Regions from separate parts of the Mesorhizobium sp. M0768 genome, predicted to be linked through region 2. Evidence: riboswitches for the same ligand, from Rfam matches in the RefSeq annotation. Region 2 holds a riboswitch; the other holds the start of a gene.
The links. Region 2 has a riboswitch for cobalamin ahead of NKI08_RS10260 (DUF1636 family protein). Riboswitches for the same ligand answer to the same signal wherever they lie in the genome.
Positions count from the first base shown of each region.

Region 1 (11,615 bases), on a different contig from region 2:
TCCAAACCATATTCGGCGGCTTTGAAGACGCTCATTGAGCGCGGCTATGTAAATCAAGGGACCGACCTGCCGGGTGTCGATGCCGCCTTTGAAGCAGGCATCGTACCCGCTTACGCTGGTTTCGATGCGACGGCTGACAGTCTTCATGTCGGCCATCTTCTTCTGATCATGGCGCTTCGTCATCTTCAGCAGACTGGCCATAAACCCATCGTTCTCATTGGGGGTGGGACCACCCGCATCGGCGATCCCAGCTTCCGTTCGGACGCGCGGCCGATGCTGACGGACGAGCGGATCGCCGCCAACATTGAAGGGATCAGAAAGGTCTTTGGCCGTCTCCTTGTCTTCGGAGACGGCCCGACGGATGCCGTGATGGTGAACAATGCCGACTGGCTGGACAGCATTCGTTGGATCGACATGCTGAGAGACGTCGGCAGGCATTTCTCCGTCAATCGGATGCTCTCTTTCGACAGTGTGAAGTCGCGGCTGGAAAAGCAGGAGAATCTGAGCTTCTTAGAATTCAACTACATGATCCTCCAAGCGTTCGACTTCCTTGAGCTAACCCGCCGGACCGGTTGCCGTTTGCAGATGGGTGGAGCCGACCAGTGGGGGAACATCATCAATGGCATCGACTTGATACGGCGGACGGATGGAAAGGAAGTGTTCGGAGTGACTACGCCGCTTCTGAAGACTCCTTCAGGTGTCAAGATGGGTAAGACGGCTGCCGGAGCTGTGTGGCTCAACGAAGATCGCCTTTCGCCATACGATTACTGGCAATTCTGGCGTAACACGGAAGACGCTGATGTCGTTCGGTTTCTGAAGCTTTTCACCGATCTGCCGATGAACGAGATTGAGCGATTTGGACAGGCTGAAGGAACCGAGCTAAACGCCGTCAAAGAACGTCTCGCCAACGAAGCTACGGCCCTGGCACATGGAACTAACGCCGCCAAACAGGCGGAGGCCACGGCTAGCCAAGCATTTGGGCAGGGCGAAGCCGCAGAGGGGCTACCGACGCTTCATCTAAATGACGCCGAGGGGTTGGCCGGAGTAGCCCTTGTGGATTTGCTGGTACGCGCCGGATTGACCTCCTCCAAAGGGGAAGCGCGAAGGGCGATCTCGGGACGAGGTGTGCGGATCAACGGCAACGTTGTCGAGGTTGATAGAATGATATCTTCCCAAGACCTCCCGATCCGGCTTTCGCTCGGCCTGAAGCGCCACACTGTTGTAAAGTAGGGTTTCAGCAAATGCTGTCGCAGAAATTCTGCCCGCTTAGCGGATATTGCAGACATTCGCGTCGAGTTCCCTGAGGAATGTCGAGAGACACTCCTCAGGGGGTAGTTAAGGCCGCCAAGTTTTCTGGGTTAGCAGGCGCGCCACTGTGGCAGCTTGGCTTGTATGGCGAGGCCATGGTTGAGTGAGGCGAACCAAATCCGGCCCCGCGGTCGATCCCGAAGCTTCCCACAATTGCGAAGAGAACATCTTCACTGGTTCCTTTTCAGCACAAGACCTTCCGTTCGCTATGGTCGGCTGCACTCATTTCGAACCTTGGCACCCTAGTGGAAGGTGCGGCGGCAGCTTGGCTGATGACGAGCATCGCCACCTCCCATGGAATGGTGGCGCTCGTCCAGTCATCGACCACCCTCCCCTACATGATCTTCTCGCTCGCGGCGGGAGCGCTCGCGGACAAGTTTGACCGTCGCCGGATCATGTTGACTGCGCAACTGCTGATGGTCTGCGTATCCGCCTTCCTGGCGTTCCTGACCTATGCGGGGAATGACACCCTGGACCCTTCTGGGTCTCACCTTCCTAATCGGCTGTGGTTGGGCATTGCACGATCCCTCTTGGCAAGCCTCCATGGGAGATATCCTGCCTCGCGAACACCTGCCAAGCGGGGTTGCGCTCAACGGCATGAGCTACAATCTCATGCGCAGCATCGGGCCGGCGATTGGCGGCATAATCGTGGCCACAGCCGGTGCGGCCTTCGCGTTCCTCTTCAACGTCCTTTGCTACTTCGCTCTGATCGCTGCGCTGTTGCGATGCAAAGCCGAACTGGCACGACAAGCGCTGCCGCGGGAGGCTTTCGGCAGTGCGATGGCGGCGGGCTTCCGTTACGTGCTCTTGTCGCCGAACCTTCTCAAGGTGATGTGCCGGAGCTTTTCGGCCTCACCGCCGTTGTCATTTTGGCTCTCCTGCCGTTGGTCGCTCGCGAACAGATCAAAGGGACCGCAGTCACCTACGGCGTGATGCTCGGCTTCTTCGGCCTGGGAGCGATTTGCGGCGCGCTCCTCATCGGGCGGGTCCGAGAAGTTCTCTCCAACGAATGGGTCATTCGCGGTGCGTTCTTTGTATTGGCGATCAGCTGCTTCTTTCGGGCATGGAGCGAGCACGTTGGGCTGAGCTGTCTCAACCTCATGCCAGCCGGTGCGGCCTGGATTCAATCATTCTCGCTGTTTAACGTCACAGTGCAGCTTTCGGCGCCGCGGTGGGTGGTTGGACGCGCCCTCTCTCTATCAGACGGCCACATACGGCGGCATGGCGGCGGGAAGCTGGCTTTGGGGCGAACTGGCGGATGTCCAAGGTGTTTCGGGAGCCTTGCTCGTCCGCCAGCTGGTTCTTGTCATTGGGGGACTGATGGGCATCCTTCTGCGTCAGCCGGATTTTGAAACGCTCAATCTGGATCCGACCAACAAGTTCAGCGAACCGACGCTGCATCTTGACCTGCGGCCACGAAGCGGTCCGATCATGGTGATGGTCGACTATCGTGTCGATCAGAGAGATCCAGACTCGCCCACAATAATTATCTGAATTTCAGCAGTAATTTTTGATCGCCCATTCGTGCTGTGTACCAGCCCTGTGTCTTGCGCAAGTGGTCACGAACGGCTGCCGGAGCCTCGAAGACGCCCTAAAAACACATGCTGCGATTTTTGAACACGCTTGACGATTAGATTAATTCATCCACAATGCGTGTGTTGAACACGCGAGGTGAGTTATGAACATGAAAGAGCTTAGGGTTCGACTGGGCATGACTCAAAAAGATTTGGCAGAGCAGATGGCAACGACGCAACAGACTGTGGCCCGTTGGGAAACAGGCAAAACGCAGTTGAACGTCGAGCAGATCAAGGACCTTTGTCTCACGTTGAAATGCACGGTCGAGGAGCTGCTGGGCTGGAAGATTGATGTCGAGGAGTGGCGCACGAGCCCGTTTGCAATTGCCGATGCCGAAACGCGATACGGCACGCTCAGAATCAAGACGACTGTTGGCAGCCGCCAATATCCTATCGATGAAAAGGCGCGTGAATCGATTTTACGTCAGTTGAAGGAACTTCATAATCTTCGTAGAAATAACACAAGCAGGCCATGGCTGTATTGTTGGAGCCTTGACAACAAAATACTCTTGTTAAATCCGCAATATGTCCGCTCCATTGAGCTTATCGGTGACGATGTAGAGGAGATGCCAGAGTATTATCATCCAGAAATCTATCGGGCTTTGGATGACTGGGATAAAGGTGAGGTTTCAGGAAAGCTGAAGAAAGAATGCGATGCCATCATCGCAGAGATGGGTGATCAGGAAGCCGTGCGCATGGCCTCCTATGTTCGCGTCACATATGACGACGGAGAAGATGAGTGGAACTTCTTGGATGAAGAAACCGCTACGACTTTCTTCGGATTGGAAGCTGCGACCTTTGACGTTCCCCAGTGTAGTTTCGCCGAAGTGGAGGAAGAAGGTTACTACCGAGCGCGATACGCCAACCTTGATCGCGTCGCGGTGATGGAGGTTCCAAGCGACCGTTATCACAGATTGACCGCGCCCGAGGAAGCTTAGAACCATCCACGAAGGGCGCATGTTACATCTCGACCTTGCGTGGTGCGTTTTCAGTACGAGATGACGTTAAGCGTAGATAGTGGCAAGTAAGAGTGCTCGACCAGAAGCTCAACTGCCTCCTCAATATCGCTGCCGATGTGCCGCAGGACACGTCCACGGGAGCGTGGATAGGCGTAAAGTTCCTGCACTCCACGGTCCGCTCTCCCATCGCCGGTGTGTGCCCGACGCCATCTTGTGGACGAGCTTGGCCGCCTGCACCCGGTTGTATTCCGGCTTGCGGTCCGCCGCGATGGCTATCTCCATGTCAATCGGCGCCGAACTTTGACTGCCCGCTGCTTTTGATGAATTTGGCGAGGTCCCGCGCATAATCACTCTTGGTCTTCTCCTTGAGGCCCTGTGTCGCGAACTTGTCGTCCAGCAGGGCAAACAGGTCCAAGTCCCCTTCCGCCTGTGGCGCTGGCTTGCCCTCACCGCCCTCGGCTTCCCAATTGAGGACCGCTTCTGCGCGCTGCACCGTGGCGATTGTCCGCCCAAGACGCATCACAAGATCGAACGCCAAACCGTGCGCGTGCACGACGATTTGCCGCTCAGGCCTCATTTGGACAGGACTTGAGCTGGCCCGGTGGTTTGAGCCGGGTTACCTTGAGCCGGTGGGCTGCGAACAAGCAGTTTTAGACATTGGCCTCGATCACTTCGCAACACGCCGCTGCGCCTGGCCTCGGTGTGCTCTCCCCGAAATCGTTGTGTCATATCACCGAGGGCATCACGGCCAACAGCTTCCACATGGGCAACAGCCTCGCCATTGAGCCGAATATGGTCGCGAGCAGATCACCAACGAAGCGGTCGGAACCTCGGAGCCGAAGTTCGACGCCGAGGTGGCGTTCGCATGATGCGGGAAGCAGCACCAAGGCGCTTGCCGGTATGTTTGCGGCCGAAAGCCGACGAACTCCTATCCTCCTGGACAAGGGCGCCGTGCGTCATTGCTTTGATTTACCGGCCGCTCAAGGCTTCCACAGTTTTCGCTTTCGAGGCGACCTTTGGGAAACACGCCAACGGGAATTTAACATAACGACATAAACATTTCTTTATGCGGTATTGACAAAGAAGCGAACTGCTGTGATTGTCTCCCGTGTCGTGGTTCTCCGTACGGCGCTGCCGCAGCGGAGCTAAGAGGGAAGCCGGTGCGATGCCGGCGCTGCCCCCGCAACTGTTAGCGGCGAGCCAACCCCACTCATGTCACTGAGGCGAATAGCCTTGGGAAGACGGGTAGCTGGCTATGACCCCGCGAGCCAGGAGACCTGCCACGGCGAATTACGTCCACAGGCGGGGTGTCTCGGTGGCCGCCGCAGCCTGGCGTTCGTGCCGGCCTGCTAGCGCCTTCCTTGTCACCGACGCCCCAACCATCGGGGTATGGCATGACTGTCTCTCATCAAATTCCTGTAGCAACGCTCGGCGTGCCGCGCTTCGGTCGTCGGCGAGAACTGAAATTCGCGCTTGAAAGTTACTGGTCCGGAAAATCTTCCGCCGCCGACCTTCTCACGACGGCGAAGGCGCTCCGTGCCGCTAGCTGGGAGGAGCAGCACGATCGCGGCGTGTCGAAAATCCCGTCGAACGACTTCTCGCTATACGACCATGTGCTCGACACCGCAGCCATGGTCGGCGCCGTTCCATCCCGTTACGGCTGGAATAGCGGCGAGGTCCCACTTGACATCTACTTCGCAATGGCGCGCGGCAACCAGGGTCAGACGGAGGATTGTCGACACGCTGGTCACCAGCAGGCGGCTCATCGGTCTGATGTAACCGCGATGGAAATGACCAAGTGGTTTGACACCAACTATCACTACATTGTGCCGGAACTCAACGATGATCAGACGTTCGCCCTCTCGTCGACGAAACCGGTCGATTACTTCATCGAGGCTAAAGCTCTCGGCGTTCACACACGCCCAGTCATCCTTGGACCGATCACCTTCCTCAAGCTGGCGAAATCGCCTGCCGAAGGATTCGATCCCATCGCGCTCCTGCCGCGGCTGCTGCCCGTCTACGAGCAACTCCTGCAGAGGCTGAAGCTGTCTGGAGCCGACTGGGTGCAGATCGATGAGCCAGCGCTTGTCCTCGATCTGAACCCGAACGAACGAGCTGCGTTCGAATTCGCCTATGGCCAGCTGTCGAAAGCCGCGCCCGAGCTGAAGATCATGCTGGCTACCTATTTCGGGCCGCTGGGAGACAATCTCGAAACCGCGGTTTCTCTGCCCCTGGCCGGGCTGCATATTGATCTCGTGCGCGCTCCCGAGCAGCTGGAAACGGTGGGTCGGCTCGCACCGAAGGATCTGGTGCTCTCGCTTGGCTTGATCGATGGCCGCAACGTCTGGCGTGCGAACCTGCCCGCCATTCTCGACCGCATCAAACCGATCGTCGCCGGCTGGCCCTTGGACCGCGTCGAGATCGCGCCTTCTTGCTCGATGCTGCATGTGCCGATCGACCTCCGCATGGAGACGGAACTCGACGCGGACATCAGGTCGTGGCTCGCCTTCGCGGCCCAGAAGACCGACGAGTTGGTGTTGCTTGCCCGGGCCCTGTCCCAAGGCAGGGATGCGGTGGCAGGCGCGTTGAAAGCGTCTGCCGAGGCTGCCGCCACTCGCGTAACATCCACGAAGATCCATGACCCGCTGGTTGAGGGGCGGATCGCCAGCATTGACGACAGCATGAAGCGACGAGAGAGCGCTTTTGCCGAGCGCTCCAGAGTCCAAGCCGGCACGCTCGGGCTGCCGCCGTTCCCGACGACGACCATCGGGTCCTTCCCGCAGACGCCGCAGGTACGCAGGGCGCGGGCCGCTCATGCGAAGGGCCAGCTGAGCTATATCGACTACGAGACCTTCCTGAAGAAGGAGATCGAGGCTGCAATTCGCTGGCAGGAAGAGATCGGGCTGGACGTGCTGGTGCACGGTGAGTTCGAACGAAACGACATGGTACAGCATTTCGGCGAGCAGCTGTCCGGCTTCGCCTTCACCCAGCATGCCTGGGTGCAGAGCTATGGGTCGCGTTACGTGCGCCCCCCCATCATCTTCGGCGACGTATCGAGGCCCAAGCCGATGACGCTGCGCTGGTGGCAATTCGCCCAGTCGCTTACGGAAAACCCTGTGAAGGGAATGCTCACAGGCCCGGTGACCATTCTCAACTGGTCTTTTGTTCGCGACGACGTACCCCGCTCCGAAGCATGCCGCCAGATCGCGCTCGCCATCCGCGACGAGGTGACGGATCTCGAATGGTCCGGCGCAAGGGTGATCCAGATCGATGAGGCCGCGTTTCGCGAAGGATTGCCACTGCGCCAGTCTGACTGGAAAGACTATCTCGACTGGGCTGTCGAATGCTTCCGGATCGCTTCAACGGGTGTAAAGGACGCGACTCAAATCCATACCCACATGTGCTACTCGGAGTTCAACGAGATCATCGACGCGATCGCTGAAATGGATGCGGATGTCATTTCGATTGAGACGTCGCGCTCGAAGATGGAACTGCTGGACGCCTTCACGAGCTCCAAATATCCGAACGAAATCGGTCCCGGAGTCTACGACATTCACTCACCACGCGTCCCGGAAGTCGGCGAGATTTCGGATCTCGTCATGCTTGCCCGCGAGCGACTGTCGGATTCCCAACTGTGGGTAAACCCGGACTGTGGCCTCAAAACACGCAAATGGGAGGAGGTCCGCCCTGCCCTCATGAACATGGTCGATGCAGCACGTGCGCTCCGGTAGAAAGTGTAGGCCGGAGGGTTTCCTGGTTGCTCACCATGTGGTGAGTGACCGGCTGCCGCATGTCGGCCGTGAATGTGCCAAAACGCGATCACATCCTTTGAAATAAGTCACTCGAGCGAGAATGTGCACTTTCCTTCGGCACGTGTATTAATCGCGCAGGAGTAAAGGGTACCGTTTTCTCCCTGTGACGTGTCGAGTTCGAAGGGGATGTGATTGGCGTCGAGACCGCTCCGGCCATGGGTTATCAGCATGCCAAGTGCGCTGTTCTCGATCAGTTCGTAGAGGACTTCTCGGCTCGGTTCATTGAAATGCGCGGGTAAATACATGACAGTTTCTTTCACTGGCCCCCGGGTTCGCTATTCACCGGTTGACATCCGATGGCAAGCGTTCCAACGCGGCGGCGATCTGGCGCTTCGCTGCTGAGGGCAGAGGCAGGATGGGACGCGGGGGGTCGGCACGGCAAATGTCGAGCAATTCGGCAAGTACATAGACGACGCGAAGGCTCGAGAACTCCTTGAAGAGGCTCCAGAGCGGCGCAAGCGTGGCATCGATCCGTCGCGCTTCGGCCGCATCGCCCTGTTGCGCCGCCGTGACGATCTTCACGCAGACCTCGGGCAGGATGCCGGCGAGGACGCTGTACCATGTGTCGGCGCCGGCGATCATGGCCTCTGCGGCGTTCCAGTCGCCGCTGTAGCCGATCGAGAACCCTTCCGGCACAGTGCGCCTCTGGTCGGCCAGATGGCTCTTGATCGCATCGCCCTTGTCTGTCGGATTCTTGATAGCGACAATCCCACCCACCTTTGCCAGGCGGCTGACGAGTGGTGGGGTGAAATGGAAATGCGTCGTTCCTGGATTGTCGTAGACGACGATCGGCAGGCCGCTCTCGCACGCCACCGTCGAGAAATGTTCGAACACCTCGTCATCAGTGAGCGGGGTGTAGGAGGCGGCCGCAAGCAACCCCGCGGCAGCCCCAAGGGCCTTAGCGTCCTGCGCGAGCCTCACTGCTTCGTCGGTGCGCAGCGCGCCCACACCCACTACGACCGGCATTTGTCCCCCGGTTTCGTCCAAGGTCTCGGCGAGCGCCCGTCGCCGTTCCTCGCGCGTCAGATACATGTATGTGCCGGTGCTGCCGAGAAGACCGATGGAATCGACCTGAGCGGCGCAAAGCCTGGCAATCAGCTTGCGCAGAGCAACGGTATCGACGCGGCCGTCACGATCGGCGGGCGTGATGGGAAACGCGGAAAGACCGCTCAGGAATGCCATGGCAAGGCTCCAGGTTTGTGCGTGAGCGCAGGACTGGCCGGACGACAGGTCATCACAAGGCGTCCAGAGCCCGCCGCAGGTCGGCGATTAGGTCATCGACGTCTTCAAGACCCACCGAGAGACGCATGAGGTCCTCGCCGACTCCATCGGCCAGATGCGCATCCTTGCGGATCGGCTGACGAGCACGGGTCAGGCTTGCCGGATGATAGATGAGGCTGTCGGCATCGCCGAGGCTGACAGCCCGGGTGATCAGGTTGAGCCGGTCCATCATCCGGCGCGCGCCCTCGAACCCAGCGTGGAGGCCAAAGGCCAACATGCCCGACCCTTGGGACATCTGCTTTCGCGCCGTCACCTGATCAGGGTGCGAGTCGAGGAAGGGATAACTCACCCATGCCACCGCCGGGTGCGCCTCGAGCGCCTGAGCCACCGCAAGGGCCGTGGCGCTGTGCCGTTCCATGCGCAGCGTGAGCGTCTTCAGACCGCGCAGGATCAGGAAGGCTGACATGGGCGAGAGCGCTGCGCCGGTGATGTAGCGCAGGCCCGTTTCGTGCAGCGTGCGGAGCGTTTGCGCGTCGCCGAGAATCGCCCCGCCAAGGGCATCGCCGTGCCCATTGATGTATTTGGTCAGCGAGTGGAGCACGAGGTCTGCCCCATGTTCGAGCGGCCGCTGGAGCGCGGGGGAGGCGAAGGTGCTGTCGACTGCAACCTTTACACCGCGCGCGTGGGCGCGCTCGGCAATGGCAGCGATGTCGAGGATGCGGCTCAGCGGATTCACCGGCGCCTCGAAGAAAACAAGCCGGGTCCGCTCGGTGATCGCGGCATCGAGATTGTGAGGATCGGACAGGTCGACCGCGACGACCTTGATGCCGAAGCGGGGGACCGCCTGTTCGACCATGGCAAGCGTGTTCGCATAAAGCGTCCTGTGGACGATGAGTTCATCGCCTTGGGACAGGAGCGACAGGATCAGCGTCCCGAAAGCCGCCATCCCCGAGGCAACGACCAGACCTGCCTCGGCTCCTTCCAGATTGGCGAGCCGTTGCTCGAGGATCTCCGTCGTCGGATTGTATTCGCGCGCATAGAGCCTTCCGCCAAGCGCGGCGGCGGCCTCGTTCGCTGCCACGCTTTCGAATCCATAGGTCGAGGTCAAGAAGACTGGCGGCTGAACGGCATTGGAAAAGCCGGCGGGATCGTAGCCATGATGGATCGCCCGAGTGGCGAATCCGGGACCGGTGTCGTTGAGCGACCGCGTGAGAGCATCGGTTTCGGATTGATAGGAACGGGTCATTCGGCCTCTAGATCTTTCTTGGGTTTCCGAAAGATTGACGGCAAACTGGCCAATGTGAAATATCCAGTTAGCAATGAATGAAATGGTCCAGTCTTCAAGTGGCGGTTCTGCAGGTCGCTCGCACGCGATGGGTGCACGCCAGATCTACGAGGCTCTTCGCGAGCAAATCCTCGGCGGCGTCTATGAAACCGGTAGTCAGCTGCCGTCCTCCCGCGGCCTGGCAGATGACCTTGGAGTTTCGCGAACGACGGTGACGGTCGCCTATGACCAACTGACCGCGGAAGGTTTTATCGAAGTCCGTAAAGGCGCACGACCTCGCGTTGCATCCTCGCTGATCGGTCCTGAGACGAGCCGCACTGTCGCGAAACGAGTCGGCCCGGTTCATCTGTCCGCCTATGGCGAACGACTGCGCGTTACGCCGCCCTGGCCGGATTATCTGCCGACTGGGCTGAAGGTCGATTTCCGCTATGGCGACCTGGCGACGTCAGACTTCCCCGCATTGGTCTGGAAACGTGCGATGAACGAGGCGATGGGGCAGCGCCCGTTGCGTCTTGCCTATGACGACCCTCGCGGCTCGCGCCGGCTGCGCCAGGCGCTCCAGGGCTATCTCTGGCGCGCCCGAACGCTGAGCTGCGACCTCGAGCAGATCATCATCATCAACGGTTCGCAGCAGGGCCTAGATCTGTGCGCTCGCCTGCTTCTCGATCCCGCCGACCGCTTCGTCATCGAGGACCCGTGCTATAGGATGGCGCGTCAGGTCTTTGCCAGTACGGGTGCCTCGCCCGTCCCGGTCACCGTCGACGAGGACGGGATGAAGACGGAGTTGCTGGCGGGGATCGGGGCACGACTGGCCTATGTCACGCCATCGCATCAGTTTCCGCTGGGCGGCGTCATGCCGATCGCGCGCCGCCATCAGCTTCTGGAATGGGCGCGGCACAACAACGCCTATGTGATCGAGGACGACTACGACAGCGAATATCGCTACGACATCAATCCGGTCCCTCCGCTGCACAGTCTCGAGGACCACGGGGCTGTCATCTACCTCGGCACGATCTCCAAAACGCTCTCGCCGATGCTGCGTATCGGCTACCTCGTCGTCCCGCCGGAATTGCAGGAGGTCTTCGCAACCGCCAAACAATTCGCGGACCGGCATTCGCCGGTGGCTGAACAGGAGGCTCTGGCCTCTTTGATCGAGAGTGGCGGCTACGAAAGCCATGTGCGGCGCGTGCGCAGGCTGAACGGCGAGCGTCGGGGGACGTTGTTGGGCGCCTTGCGGCGCAGCTTCGGAGATCGCATCGCTGTCCAGGGAGCAGAGGCCGGTCTGCACGTCGTCGTTTGGTTCGACGAACTGCCGCGATCGCGGGAAACGAGCCTGGTCGAAGCCGCCCGAGGCGCGGGCCTGGGGCTACACCTGATCTCGCCCCTTTACGAGCGGCAGTCGGACGAAGGCCACATCGATCGCATGGGGCTTGTCATGGGCTATGCCGCCTTGAGC
Region 1 covers NZ_JAMYPD010000025.1:31,036-42,650, forward strand. Annotated here, with positions in the region: gene tyrS (tyrosine--tRNA ligase) at 1-1,230, shown strand, start outside; partial or broken gene NKI08_RS25830 (MFS transporter) at 1,461-2,775, shown strand; gene NKI08_RS25835 (helix-turn-helix transcriptional regulator) at 2,987-3,820, shown strand; gene NKI08_RS25840 (hypothetical protein) at 4,125-4,379, opposite strand; cobalamin riboswitch at 4,939-5,140, shown strand; gene metE (5-methyltetrahydropteroyltriglutamate--homocysteine S-methyltransferase) at 5,236-7,572, shown strand; gene NKI08_RS25850 (FMN-binding negative transcriptional regulator) at 7,680-7,898, opposite strand; gene NKI08_RS25855 (dihydrodipicolinate synthase family protein) at 7,933-8,835, opposite strand; gene NKI08_RS25860 (trans-sulfuration enzyme family protein) at 8,888-10,120, opposite strand; gene pdxR (MocR-like pyridoxine biosynthesis transcription factor PdxR) at 10,203-11,615, shown strand, end outside.
Region 1: another riboswitch for cobalamin. It lies ahead of metE (5-methyltetrahydropteroyltriglutamate--homocysteine S-methyltransferase); the one in region 2 lies ahead of NKI08_RS10260 (DUF1636 family protein).

Region 2 (11,615 bases):
GCTCCGGCCACGCGCCGGCGCACCGGCCGGACCGGCAGCGACGTGGCGGCCGTCGAGGGCGGCAAGCAGCGCGGTTTTTTCAGCTGCCGCGCTTTGCCGCCACAACGGATCAGCCTCGCCTTCCGGCGAGCGGCCGTAAATGTGCAGGCCGTCCTTGATGGCGAAATCCTTGAGATCGCAGAGCCAGGCGTCGATGCGGCGCAAAGCCTCGTCGGCCGCATCGGTCCTGGCGACGCCTGCCTCTGAGGCGAGGCCGGTCTTTTCCGCCGTCTCGACGATCAGCTTCGCCAGGCGGTCGCGGCGGCGGCGGTCGAGCCCGTCGGCCTGGGCATATTCGTCAACCAGTCGTTCAAGCCTGTGCTGGTTTTCGTCCAGCCCGGCGCCGGTCAGCGGCGGCGGCAGATGGCCGAGCGTGACGGCGGCAATGCGCCGCTTGGCCTGCGCTGCCTCTCCCGGGTTGGAGACGATGAAGGGATAGATGACGGGCAGGGGACCGGTGACTATCTCGGGAAAGCAGTGTTCGCTGAGCGCCACGGTCTTGCCGGGCAGCCACTCCAGCGTGCCATGGGCGCCGACATGGACAATTGCATGGATGCCGAGCGACTTGCGCAGCCAGAGCCCAAAGGCGACCAGCGCATGGCGCGGCGGCAGCGTCGGGTCGTGATAGTCGGCGCGGCGGTCGGCTGAGCGCCCGCGGTCAGGGGCGAGTGCCACGGTGACGTTGCCGAAGATGGCTGTGCGGAAGGCGAATTGTTTTTCGCTGACCAGCAGCGAAGGTTGGCGTTCTGTCGCGCCCCCCTCTGTCCTGCCGGACATCTCCCCCTCAAGGGGGGAGATTGCGCTGTTGTCTCTACTTTCGCCAATTACCGAGGGCCTTAAGGGAGAGCCGGTGGCGGAACTGCCAATCTCCCCCCTTGAGGGGGAGATGTCCGGCAGGACAGAGGGGGGTGCCTCGCACAAACCTGTCTCATCTTCTGGATTTCCCCATGCGGCTTCCACCGCAGCGATGGCCGACGGCGGCAATTCCGTCGAGAAGGTCAAATACTCCTTCAATGCCAGCCCATGGCCGCCCTTTTCCAGCGTCTCCAGCAACTCGCGCGGCGTTTGCGGAATGCTTTCAACGGCGTAGCCCTGTTCGCTGAGGTCGTGCAGCATTGCCAGGACGCTGGACGGCACGTCGAGACCAACCGCGTAGCCGGTGCGACCGGGGGCGCTCGGATAGTCGGGGATCAGGATGGCGAGCTTGCGCTCCGCACGCGGCGTCCGCTGCAGGCGCACGAAGGCCTCGACACGGTTCGCCACTTGCGCCACGCGGTCGGGCTCAGGCCGGTTGGCGAAGGCGCGGAAGGCCAGCGCCGGGTCGGTTTCGCTTTCGCCCTTGAATGAAATGGCGCCGGCCAGGATGCGGCCGTCGAGCTCGGGCAGGACGACATGCATGGCAAGGTCGGCGGGCGTCAGGCCGCGCTGATTGGTTTGCCAGATGTCGCGGCGGGTGGTTGCGACGATGACCTGGAACACCGGCACGCCGGCGCGGTCGAACAGGGTTTCAACGCCGGGCTCGGCACCCGAGGCGAAAGCTGTGGCGGTGATGATGGCGGCAGGCTTCAAGGTTGCGAGCGCGGTTGCGACAAAGGCGAGCGACGCCGGGTCCTTGAGGCTGGAGACGAACATAGGCACGGGAGCCATGCCGCGGTGGCGCAGGGCTTCGAAAAGCGCGTCGATGGGCGCGACATCGGCCGCGAGCAGCATCGAACGGTAGAAGAGAATTGGCACGACGTCCCCCTCACCCTCGAGGGGACCCGCAGGGCCGGGTGGGGTCGTCACGGCAGTGCGCGACGTTTCGTGCAGGCGCGCTTCGGAGAGGACCCCACCCCCGGCCTGCGGCCTGACCCTCCCCCCGAGGGGGAGGGGGACGCCGCGTTCTACGACCCCCAGTCCCGGCTCGTAAAATCCCGCCTTTGGCACACTGACAGGTTCGGCTACCGCCGCACCCGATCCAGCGAGACTTGCCAGCCTCTGCACCAGCGCCGTCATATTTGCCGGCCCGCCCTCGCGGAAATAGCCAAGCAGGCCGTCCAACTCCTCGCGCGGCAGCGTCGAGCCTTCGATCAGCCGCAAATCCTCGTCGTGGCTCTCGCCCGGCAGCAGCGCCAGCTTGATATCGCGATTTCGCGCGATAACGGCGAGCTGGTCGCAGCCATAGCGCCACCAGTCATAGCCGCCGAGGATGCGGACCAGAATGACCTTGGCGTGGCGGGCGACGCTGTCGATCCACAGGTCGACGGACATCGGATGGCGCAGGTCGCGCAAGGCGGCGAGCCGCATCGACGGCAGGCGGTGCGCATCTGCCTTCCACGCCGCCGCCAGCCCGGCTAGGTCGCTGTCGGTGAAGGACAGCGCCACGACATCCGCAGGCGTTTGCCTGAGATCGACAGGCTCGGCGAGATCGTCGAGCGAGGCGGATGTGGTGGTGAGGATGTGCATCGCGGCTCGTACCTGGGATCAGCCGGCGAGGATACGCTCGATGGCCGGGCGGTTCAGCCCTTTCAGGCCGATGACGACGAGGCGCGAGCGGCGGTCGTCTTCAGCGGTCCAGGCGCGGTCGTAATAGTGGTTGACGCGCGGACCGACGGCCTGCAGCAGGAGCCGCATCGGCTTGCCGCCGACTTCGACGAAACCCTTGACGCGCAACACGTTTTCTTCCTCCGCCGCCGTGGCGACGCGTTGTGCGAGCTCGTCCGGGTTGGACACAGATGCGATGTCGATGACGAACGAGTCAAAATCGTCATGTTCGTGGTCGAGCTCGTCGTCGTGGTGGGTCTTGCGGTTCTCGATGTCGTCCTCGACGGCGAGGCCGAGGCCGAGCAGCACCGAAGGGTCGACCTTGCCTTGCGAAGTCGGTACGATCTTCACCGCCCGCGCAACGTGCTTGCCGATGACGGCATTGGCACGGGCCGAGCCGGCTGCGTCCATCAGGTCGCTCTTCGATAGGATGATCAGGTCGGCGCAGGCGAGCTGGTCTTCGAACACTTCCTCGACCGGATCGTCATGGTCGAGCGTCTCGTCCTGCGCCCGCTGCGCCTGCAGGGCGTCCATGTCGTTGGCTACGCGGCCATCAGCCAGCGCCGGTCCGTCGACCACGGCAATGACGCCGTCCACCGTCACGCGGCTTTTCACCGACGGCCACTGGAAGGCCTGGACCAGCGGCTTGGGCAAAGCGAGGCCGGATGTCTCGACCAGGATGTGGTCGACCCTCGGCGTCAGCGACAGGATCTGGTCCAGCGCCGGGACGAAATCATCGGCGACGGTGCAGCAGATGCAACCATTGGCCAGCTCGACGATGTTTTCCTCGGGGCAGGTGTCGATGCCGCAGCCCTTCAGGATCTCGCCGTCGATGCCGATGTCGCCGAACTCGTTGACGATGATGGCCAGGCGCTTGCCTTTGGCGTTTTCGAGCAAATGGCGGATCAACGTCGTCTTGCCGGCGCCGAGAAAGCCGGTGACCACGGTGCAGGGAACGCGCGAAAGGGAGGCAGCGGTCATGTCAGGTCCTTCAAAAGGTCAAGGGGAGGGATGCGGGCAACCAGGCCGCGCTTCAGGCAATCGGGACGGCCGCGCCATGGAATGAGCCCATCCGTCGAGGTGGCGAACAGCTTTGCCCCGGTGACGAGATCGGCGCCGCTGGTCGTGGTCAGATCACCGAAGACGTAACTCCAGCAGCCGTCGCGCAGCATGGCCGCGCTGAGCCGGCGCTTGCAATTGCCGAGGCATTCGACGGTGCGGATTTTGATGTTTTCGCTGGAAGCAGCGCGGCGCGTGTCCTCTGCGAGCAGTTCGCCGGCGCGCGGATGAGCGTCCGAACCGGTCTCGTCACGGCAGGACGAGCAGACGATGACGGTAACGCCGGCCGGGGAATCATCATGGCCGGACAATAAATCCGCTGTCTCAGCCGGAAAACTGCTGTCGCGTTCCAAATCAGGCTCCTTGCCCGGAAAACCCGCCAGGCGATCGGATTCTTAGGTCCTAGACGGCAGGTCTCCTGGCTCGCGGGTCATCGCCTGGGTGCCGCCTTCCCGGGAATATCCCAGTGGTTTTCGGCCTTGGCTCGTCGCTTACAGTTGCGGGGACAGCCGCGGATTTGAAATCGAGATTTCGCACCGCATTCCCTCTTGGCCCCTGCCGTTGCGGGCAGGGGACCGTCTGGAACGGATTTAGGCTTGTGGAGGCAGTTGTGTCAACGCACGTCTATGGCGCGGCGATATCCGCGAGCGGCCGGCCCAAATCGCCGGCAGCGGTCACCTCGATGCGTTCCAGGCCGAGCCAGCCCTGCATCTGCCTCAATTCCTTGAAGAGTTCGGCAGCGGTTTGTGGCGGGGCGCCGGGCTCCGCATAGGCGGCATGGACGCGCAATACGCCGGCCGGACGGTCGGCCCTGAGGTCAACGCGCCCGACGATGCTGTCGCCGAGCAGGAATGGCAGCACATAATAGCCATACCGGCGCTTTTCGGCCGGCGTGTAGATCTCGATGCGGTAGTGGAAGTTGAACAACCGCTCGGTGCGCGACCGCTCGAAGACGACAGGATCGAACGGCGCGAGCAAGGCGCGCGCCTCGATCCTGCGCGGCAAACGGGCGTCCTTGTGGAGATAGGCTGTTTTGTTCCAGCCGTCGACGCTCACCGGCAACAGCTCGCCGGCCTCGACCAGCTCCTCGATGCGGCCCTTGATGTCGGCGGGCGAGAGGCGGAAATAGTCGCGCAGGTCGCCTGCCGTGGCGATGCCGTGGGCGCGGGCCGAGATGCGCAGCAATTCGCGGTGAGCGTCTTCGGGGGAGGGCGTTGGCAGACTCAGTATTGTTGGCGGCAGCACGCGCTCCGGCAGATCGTAGAACCGTTCGAAGCCGCGGCGATGCGCCGTGGTGATGCGGCCGGCCCAGAACAGCCATTCGAAGGCGTGCTTGGCATGGCTCCAGCCCCACCAGCCGCCCGAACCCTTCTGCCCTTCGAAAGCCGACGCCGCGATCGGGCCTCGTTCGGCGACCTCACGATAGATGTCTTCGATATAGGCGGCGTGCTCGCGGCCCCATTTGGCCAGTCCGCTGTACATTTCGTCGCCGCACTCGGCCCGCTGCATGCGCCAGCGCATCAGCGGATAGGTCTCGACCGGCAAGAAGGAGGCTTCGTGCGCCCAATATTCGAAGACCATGCGCTTGCGCGTTACGGCGGCGTCGTCGAGCAGCGCCAGCTTGTAGGGGCCAAGCCGCGAATAGAGCGGCATATAGTGGGCGCGCACCACGGCGCTGACGGAATCGATCTGCAGCAGGCCGGTACGGGCAAGCACGCGGGCCAGATGCCGGCGGTCAGGCGTGCCGGTGGGGCGCGGGTCATTGAATCCCTGTGCCGCGAGCGCAATGCGGCGGGCCATGGCGAGCGAGATTTTTTCCTTCATGAAGGCGGCATCCGGACGATTTTAGACAGAGAAAATGACCTGCGATTCCGTGCCATGCTAACAGGGTTTTGGCGGCATCCATGTCAGGAGAGAAAAGTGGAGTAAAAAGTGAAGGAAATCAAACAGGAGCGGATCGGACCAGTTTTCCCGGATATGCCGTCCAGCACCGCGATTTGAACAAGGTTTGACTTGCTTCGCCGAAAGCGCTGCGCTAACCCTCGCCGCGTTGCAGCATAGAGCCCCCTTAAAACGGTTCAGTGGTTAAACTGTCACGCTTCCGCAAGTGGGTCCGGTGCTGTAATCAGAGTGGATTGGCCGCCAACGGAAACTGCAGCATGAACGCACTTTTAGGTTCGTACCTGCCCATCGTCCTGTTCATCGGCGTGGCGCTGATCGTCGGGCTGGCGCTGCTCGCCGCACCGTTCCTGGTGGCCTACCGCAACCCCGATCCGGAAAAGCTTTCCGCCTACGAGTGCGGCTTCAACTCGTTCGACGACGCCCGCATGAAGTTCGATATCCGCTTCTACCTGGTGTCGATCCTGTTCATCATCTTCGATCTGGAGGTGGCCTTCCTGTTTCCGTGGGCGGTGTCGTTCAGCCAGATCGGCATGCTCGGTTTCTGGTCGATGATGGTGTTTTTGGCGGTGTTGACCATCGGCTTTGCCTATGAATGGAAAAAAGGAGCGCTGGAATGGGATTGAACGACAGTTCCGGTACGCTCGTCGCGCCGAAGCCCAAGGGCCTCATCGATCCCAACACCGGCAGGCCGGTCGGGTCCGACGATCCATTCTTCCTGGAGATCAACAACGAGCTCGCCGACAAGGGCTTTCTCGTCACCTCGACCGAGGCGCTGATCACCTGGGCGCGCAGCGGCTCGCTGATGTTCATGACGTTTGGCCTCGCCTGCTGCGCCGTCGAGATGATCCATACGTCGATGCCGCGCTATGACTCGGAGAGGTTCGGTGTCGCGCCGCGCGCGTCCCCGCGCCAGTCCGACATCATGATCGTCGCCGGCACGCTGACCAACAAGATGGCGCCGGCGCTGCGCAAGGTCTACGATCAGATGCCGGAGCCGCGCTACGTCATCTCGATGGGCTCTTGCGCCAATGGCGGCGGCTATTATCATTATTCCTATTCGGTGGTGCGCGGCTGCGACCGCATCGTGCCGGTCGACATCTACGTGCCCGGCTGTCCGCCGAGCGCCGAAGCGCTGCTCTACGGCATCCTTCTGCTGCAGAAGAAGATCCGCCGCACCGGCACGATCGAGCGGTGAGCGGCATGACCCAGGCGTTGAATGACCTCTCGACCTATCTCGGCGAGAAGCTGATCGGCCGGATCGGCGCGGCGGTGCTCGCCTATGGCGAACTCACTATCTCGGTCGAGCCGCGCGACCTGATCGAGGTGGTGACCTTCCTGCGCGACGACCCGAAATGCCAGTTCATTTCGATCATCGACGTTTGCGGCGCCGATTATCCGTCACGGGCAAAGCGCTTCGACGTCGTCTATCACCTGCTGTCGCCGAAGCAGAATATCCGCATCCGGCTCAAGGTCCAGGCCGACGAAGAGACGCTCGTGCCGTCGATCACCGGGATATATCCCGGCGCCGACTGGTTCGAGCGCGAGACCTACGATCTCTACGGCGTGCTGTTTTCGGGCCATCCCGATCTGCGGCGGATCCTGACCGACTACGGCTTTGAAGGCCATCCGCTGCGCAAGGACTTTCCGCTGACCGGCTTCGTCGAGGTGCGTTACGACGACGAAGCCAAGCGCGTCATCTACGAGCCGGTGGAGCTCAAGCAGGAATTCCGCAATTTCGATTTTCTGTCTCCGTGGGAAGGTACGGATTACGTGCTTCCGGGGGATGAGAAGGCGAAACAGTGAGTAGTGAAATAGTGAGTAGTCGGTAGGAAAGAATTGGAGCAACGGATCGAATCTTATCGTGACCTGAAGGTGTGGCAATCGGCGATGCTACTCGCTGAAGATTGTTACCGCATCACCAAAGGGTTTCCGAGAGAGGAGATCTACGGCATGACCTCTCAAATGCGCCGATCGGCGGTGTCGATCGCAGCCAATATCGCGGAGGGGTACGGTCGGGAGAACAGAGGTTCGTTCGTTCAATTTTTGCGCATGGCGCAAGGTTCGTTGAAGGAACTGGAAACGCACATACTACTGGCATGCCGGGTTGGCCTGCTACGAAATGACAACGAGATTGAGCTGCTGCTGCGATGCGAAGAGATTGGAAAAATGACGAGATCTCTTATCCGAACGGTGCAGGCCAAGCAGGCGGAATGAAGCAGGCATTGAGATTGATGATCACTACTCACTACTCACTACTGACTCTTCGCCAGAGACGCCAAAATGGCTGAAACTTCGGTCCGCAACTTCAACATCAATTTTGGCCCGCAACATCCAGCGGCGCACGGCGTTTTGCGCCTGGTGCTGGAGCTTGACGGCGAAGTCGTCGATCGCGTCGATCCGCATATCGGGCTGTTGCATCGCGGGACGGAAAAGCTGATCGAGCATAAGACTTACCTGCAGGCCGTGCCCTATCTCGACCGGCTCGACTATTGCGCGCCGATGAACCAGGAGCATGCCTTTGCGCTTGCCGCCGAGCGTCTGCTCGGCATCGAGGTGCCAAAGCGCGGCCAGTTGATCCGAGTGCTCTATTCGGAAATCGGCCGCATCATGTCGCATATCCTCAACGTGACGACGCAGGCGATGGATGTCGGCGCGCTGACGCCGCCGCTGTGGGGCTTCGTCGAGCGCGAAAAGCTGATGGTGTTCTATGAGCGTGCCAGCGGCTCGCGCATGCATGCCGCCTATTTCCGCCCCGGCGGCGTCCACCAGGACCTGCCGCAGAAGCTGATCGAGGACATTGGCAGCTGGATCGACCCGTTCCTGAAATCGGTCGACGACCTCGACTCACTCTTGACCGGCAACCGCATCTTCAAGCAGCGCAATGTCGACATCGCGACGGTGTCTCTGGCCGACGCCTGGGCCTGGGGTTTTTCCGGCGTCATGGTGCGCGGCTCGGGCGCGCCGTGGGACCTGCGCAAATCGCAGCCCTACGAATGCTATGCCGAGCTGGATTTCGACATTCCGATCGGCAAGAACGGCGACTGTTTCGACCGCTATCTGGTGCGCATGGAAGAGATGCGGCAGTCGGCGAAAATCATGCGCCAGTGCGTCGACCTGTTGCTCGGCAAGGAAGGCAGCGGGCCGGTGTCCAACCTTGACGGCAAGGTGGTGCCGCCGAAGCGCGCGGCGATGAAGCGCTCGATGGAAGCGCTGATCCATCACTTCAAGCTCTACACCGAAGGCTACCGCGTGCCGGCCGGCGAGGTCTATGCGGCGGTCGAGGCGCCGAAGGGCGAGTTCGGTGTCTATCTCGTCTCCGACGGCACCAACAAGCCCTATCGCTGCAAGCTGCGCGCGCCAGGCTTTGCCCATCTGCAGGCGATGGACTTTTTGTGCCGCGGCCACATGTTGGCCGACGTCACCGCGGTGCTGGGTTCACTCGACATCGTGTTTGGTGAGGTCGATCGGTAATGTTGGGAATGGCTCGACAGTCAAAGGCGTTTCTGGCCGCGGCATGCCTTGCTGCTTCCGCTGAAGTGTCGCTTGCTGGGTCCGGTGAGGGTCTCTCCTCAACCGATCTTCTCAAAGAGGGATTCAAGCTTGTTGCAGAAGGCGATCTGCTTACAGTCCGTGACTTGAGCACCCAGACCCCAGCAATGGATGAGGGCATTCTTGTCCATGGCCGGCCATCGACATCGTCCAACTGTGCGGTTTATGACGACCTCGTAGCGTCATTGATCCCCGAAGAATATCGTTGCAAACCAATAGCTTGGGTGTATAGCCGCTATGATGGATATATCCGCCTGAAGCGTGGAAATGAAGAGTTCGTATGCGTTTTGGGGCGATCCGAGGATTGCTATCACGCCTACAGCTCTAACCAGTAGAAACATAGAAGCGAAGTCGTAATGTCAGTCCGCCGTCTCGCAGAAGCCAGCCTCCAGCCAGCCTCGTTCGCCTTCAACAGGGCGAATGCGGCAGCGGCGAAGCTGTGGATCAAGAAATATCCGAAGGGGCGCGAGCAGTCCGCGATCATCCCCTTGCTCATGCTGGCGCAGGAGCAGGAAGGCTGGGTGACCAAGGCGGCGATCGAGACGATCTCCGACATGCTCGACATGCCCTATATCCGTGGGCTGGAAGTCGCCACCTTCTATACGCAATACCAGCTCAATCCGGTCGGCACCCGCGCTCATATCCAGGTCTGCGGCACCACGCCCTGCATGCTGCGCGGCTCGGAAGCGCTGATGGATGTGTGCCGCTCGAAAATCCATCACGACCAATTCCACACCAACGACAAGGGCACGCTGTCGTGGGAGGAGGTCGAGTGCCTCGGCGCCTGCGTCAACGCACCGATGGTGATGATATTCAAGGACACCTATGAGGATTTGACGCCGGAGCGGCTTGCCGAGATCATCGACCTCTATGACGCCGGCAAAGGTGCTTCGGTGACGCCAGGACCGCAAAACGGCCGCATCACCTCGGAGCCGGCCAGCGGCCTGACGACCCTCAAGAGCGAAAAGGCGATCCTCAAGGCGACCCGCGACCGGGAAACCAGGGCGGCGACCAAGGCCCCCAAGGATGCAGAGCCGGCGGCTGCCGCCGCAGCACCAGTTCCGCCAGCGGCTTCGGCCGCGCCTGCACCGGCGCCGGTTGCGCCCTCGAATGCCAGCAAGCCGAAAACCGACGCGGTCGAGACCAACCCGGCGCTGAAATCGCCGTCGGCGACGAAAGTCGCGCCCGCGGTGGAGAAGGCGGCGAGCGTCGCAGCGCCTCTGCATTCGGCCGCCAATGCCAACAAGGCCGAGCCGCAGGTCGAGGACGTCTCGAAACAGCGCAAGGGCCCAAAGAACAAGGCCGAGCCGGCGTCTGCCTTCAAGGCGCCGGAGGCCAAGGTCAAACCGGCGAAGACTGTCGCCAAGGCGACCAAGCCGCCGCCCGGAAACAAGAGCCGGCCGACCGGCAAGAAGCCGGTCTGAGGAACGAGCAATGCTTCAGGACAGAGACCGCATCTTCAACAACATCTACGGCCGCTTCGACAAGTCGCTGGCCGGCGCCATGGCGCGCGGCGCCTGGGACAACACGCCCGGCATCGTTGCCAAGGGGCGCGAGTGGATCGTCAACGAGATGAAGGCATCGGGCCTGCGCGGCCGCGGCGGCGCCGGTTTCCCGACCGGGCTCAAATGGTCGTTCATGCCCAAGCAAAGCGACGGCCGGCCGAGCTATCTCGTCGTCAATGCCGACGAATCCGAGCCTGGCACCTGCAAGGACCGCGACATACTGCGCCATGACCCGCACACGCTGGTCGAAGGCTGCCTGCTTGCCGGCTTCGCCATGGGCGCGGTCGCCGCCTACATCTATGTGCGCGGCGAGTTCATCCGCGAGCGCGAGGCGCTGCAACGCGCCATAGACGAGGCCTATGCGGCCAAGCTGATCGGCAAGAACAATACCTCCGGCTACGATTTCGACATCTACATGCACCATGGCGCCGGCGCCTATATCTGCGGCGAGGAAACGGCGCTGCTCGAAAGCCTCGAGGGCAAGAAGGGCCAGCCGCGGCTGAAGCCGCCATTTCCGGCCAATGTCGGCCTCTATGGCTGCCCGACGACGGTCAACAATGTCGAGTCCATCGCTGTCGCGCCGACCATCCTGCGCCGCGGTGCCGCCTGGTTCTCGTCCTTCGGCCGGCCCAACAATGTCGGCACCAAGCTGTTCTGCATCTCCGGCCACGTCAACAATCCGTGCACCGTCGAAGAGGCGATGTCGATCCCGTTCCGCGAACTGATCGAGACGCATTGCGGCGGCATCCGCGGCGGCTGGGACAACCTGCTGGCGGTCATTCCGGGCGGCGCCTCGGTGCCGCTGGTGCCGGCCGAGCAGATCATCGACGCGCCGATGGATTTCGATGCGTTGCGCGACCTGAAATCGGGCCTCGGCACGGCGGCTGTCATCGTCATGGACAAATCGACCGATATCGTGAAGGCGATCGCGCGGCTGTCCTATTTCTACAAGCACGAGAGCTGCGGCCAGTGCACGCCTTGCCGTGAGGGCACCGGCTGGATGTGGCGGGTGATGGAACGGCTGGTGCGCGGCGAGGC
Region 2 covers NZ_JAMYPD010000006.1:22,207-33,821, reverse strand. Annotated here, with positions in the region: gene NKI08_RS10270 (cobaltochelatase subunit CobN) at 1-2,484, opposite strand, end outside; gene cobW (cobalamin biosynthesis protein CobW) at 2,503-3,543, opposite strand; gene NKI08_RS10260 (DUF1636 family protein) at 3,540-3,974, opposite strand; cobalamin riboswitch at 4,013-4,216, opposite strand; gene NKI08_RS10255 (winged helix-turn-helix domain-containing protein) at 4,246-5,445, opposite strand; gene NKI08_RS10250 (NADH-quinone oxidoreductase subunit A) at 5,781-6,146, shown strand; gene NKI08_RS10245 (NuoB/complex I 20 kDa subunit family protein) at 6,137-6,718, shown strand; gene NKI08_RS10240 (NADH-quinone oxidoreductase subunit C) at 6,724-7,326, shown strand; gene NKI08_RS10235 (four helix bundle protein) at 7,360-7,737, shown strand; gene NKI08_RS10230 (NADH-quinone oxidoreductase subunit D) at 7,804-8,994, shown strand; gene nuoE (NADH-quinone oxidoreductase subunit NuoE) at 9,429-10,496, shown strand; gene nuoF (NADH-quinone oxidoreductase subunit NuoF) at 10,507-11,615, shown strand, end outside.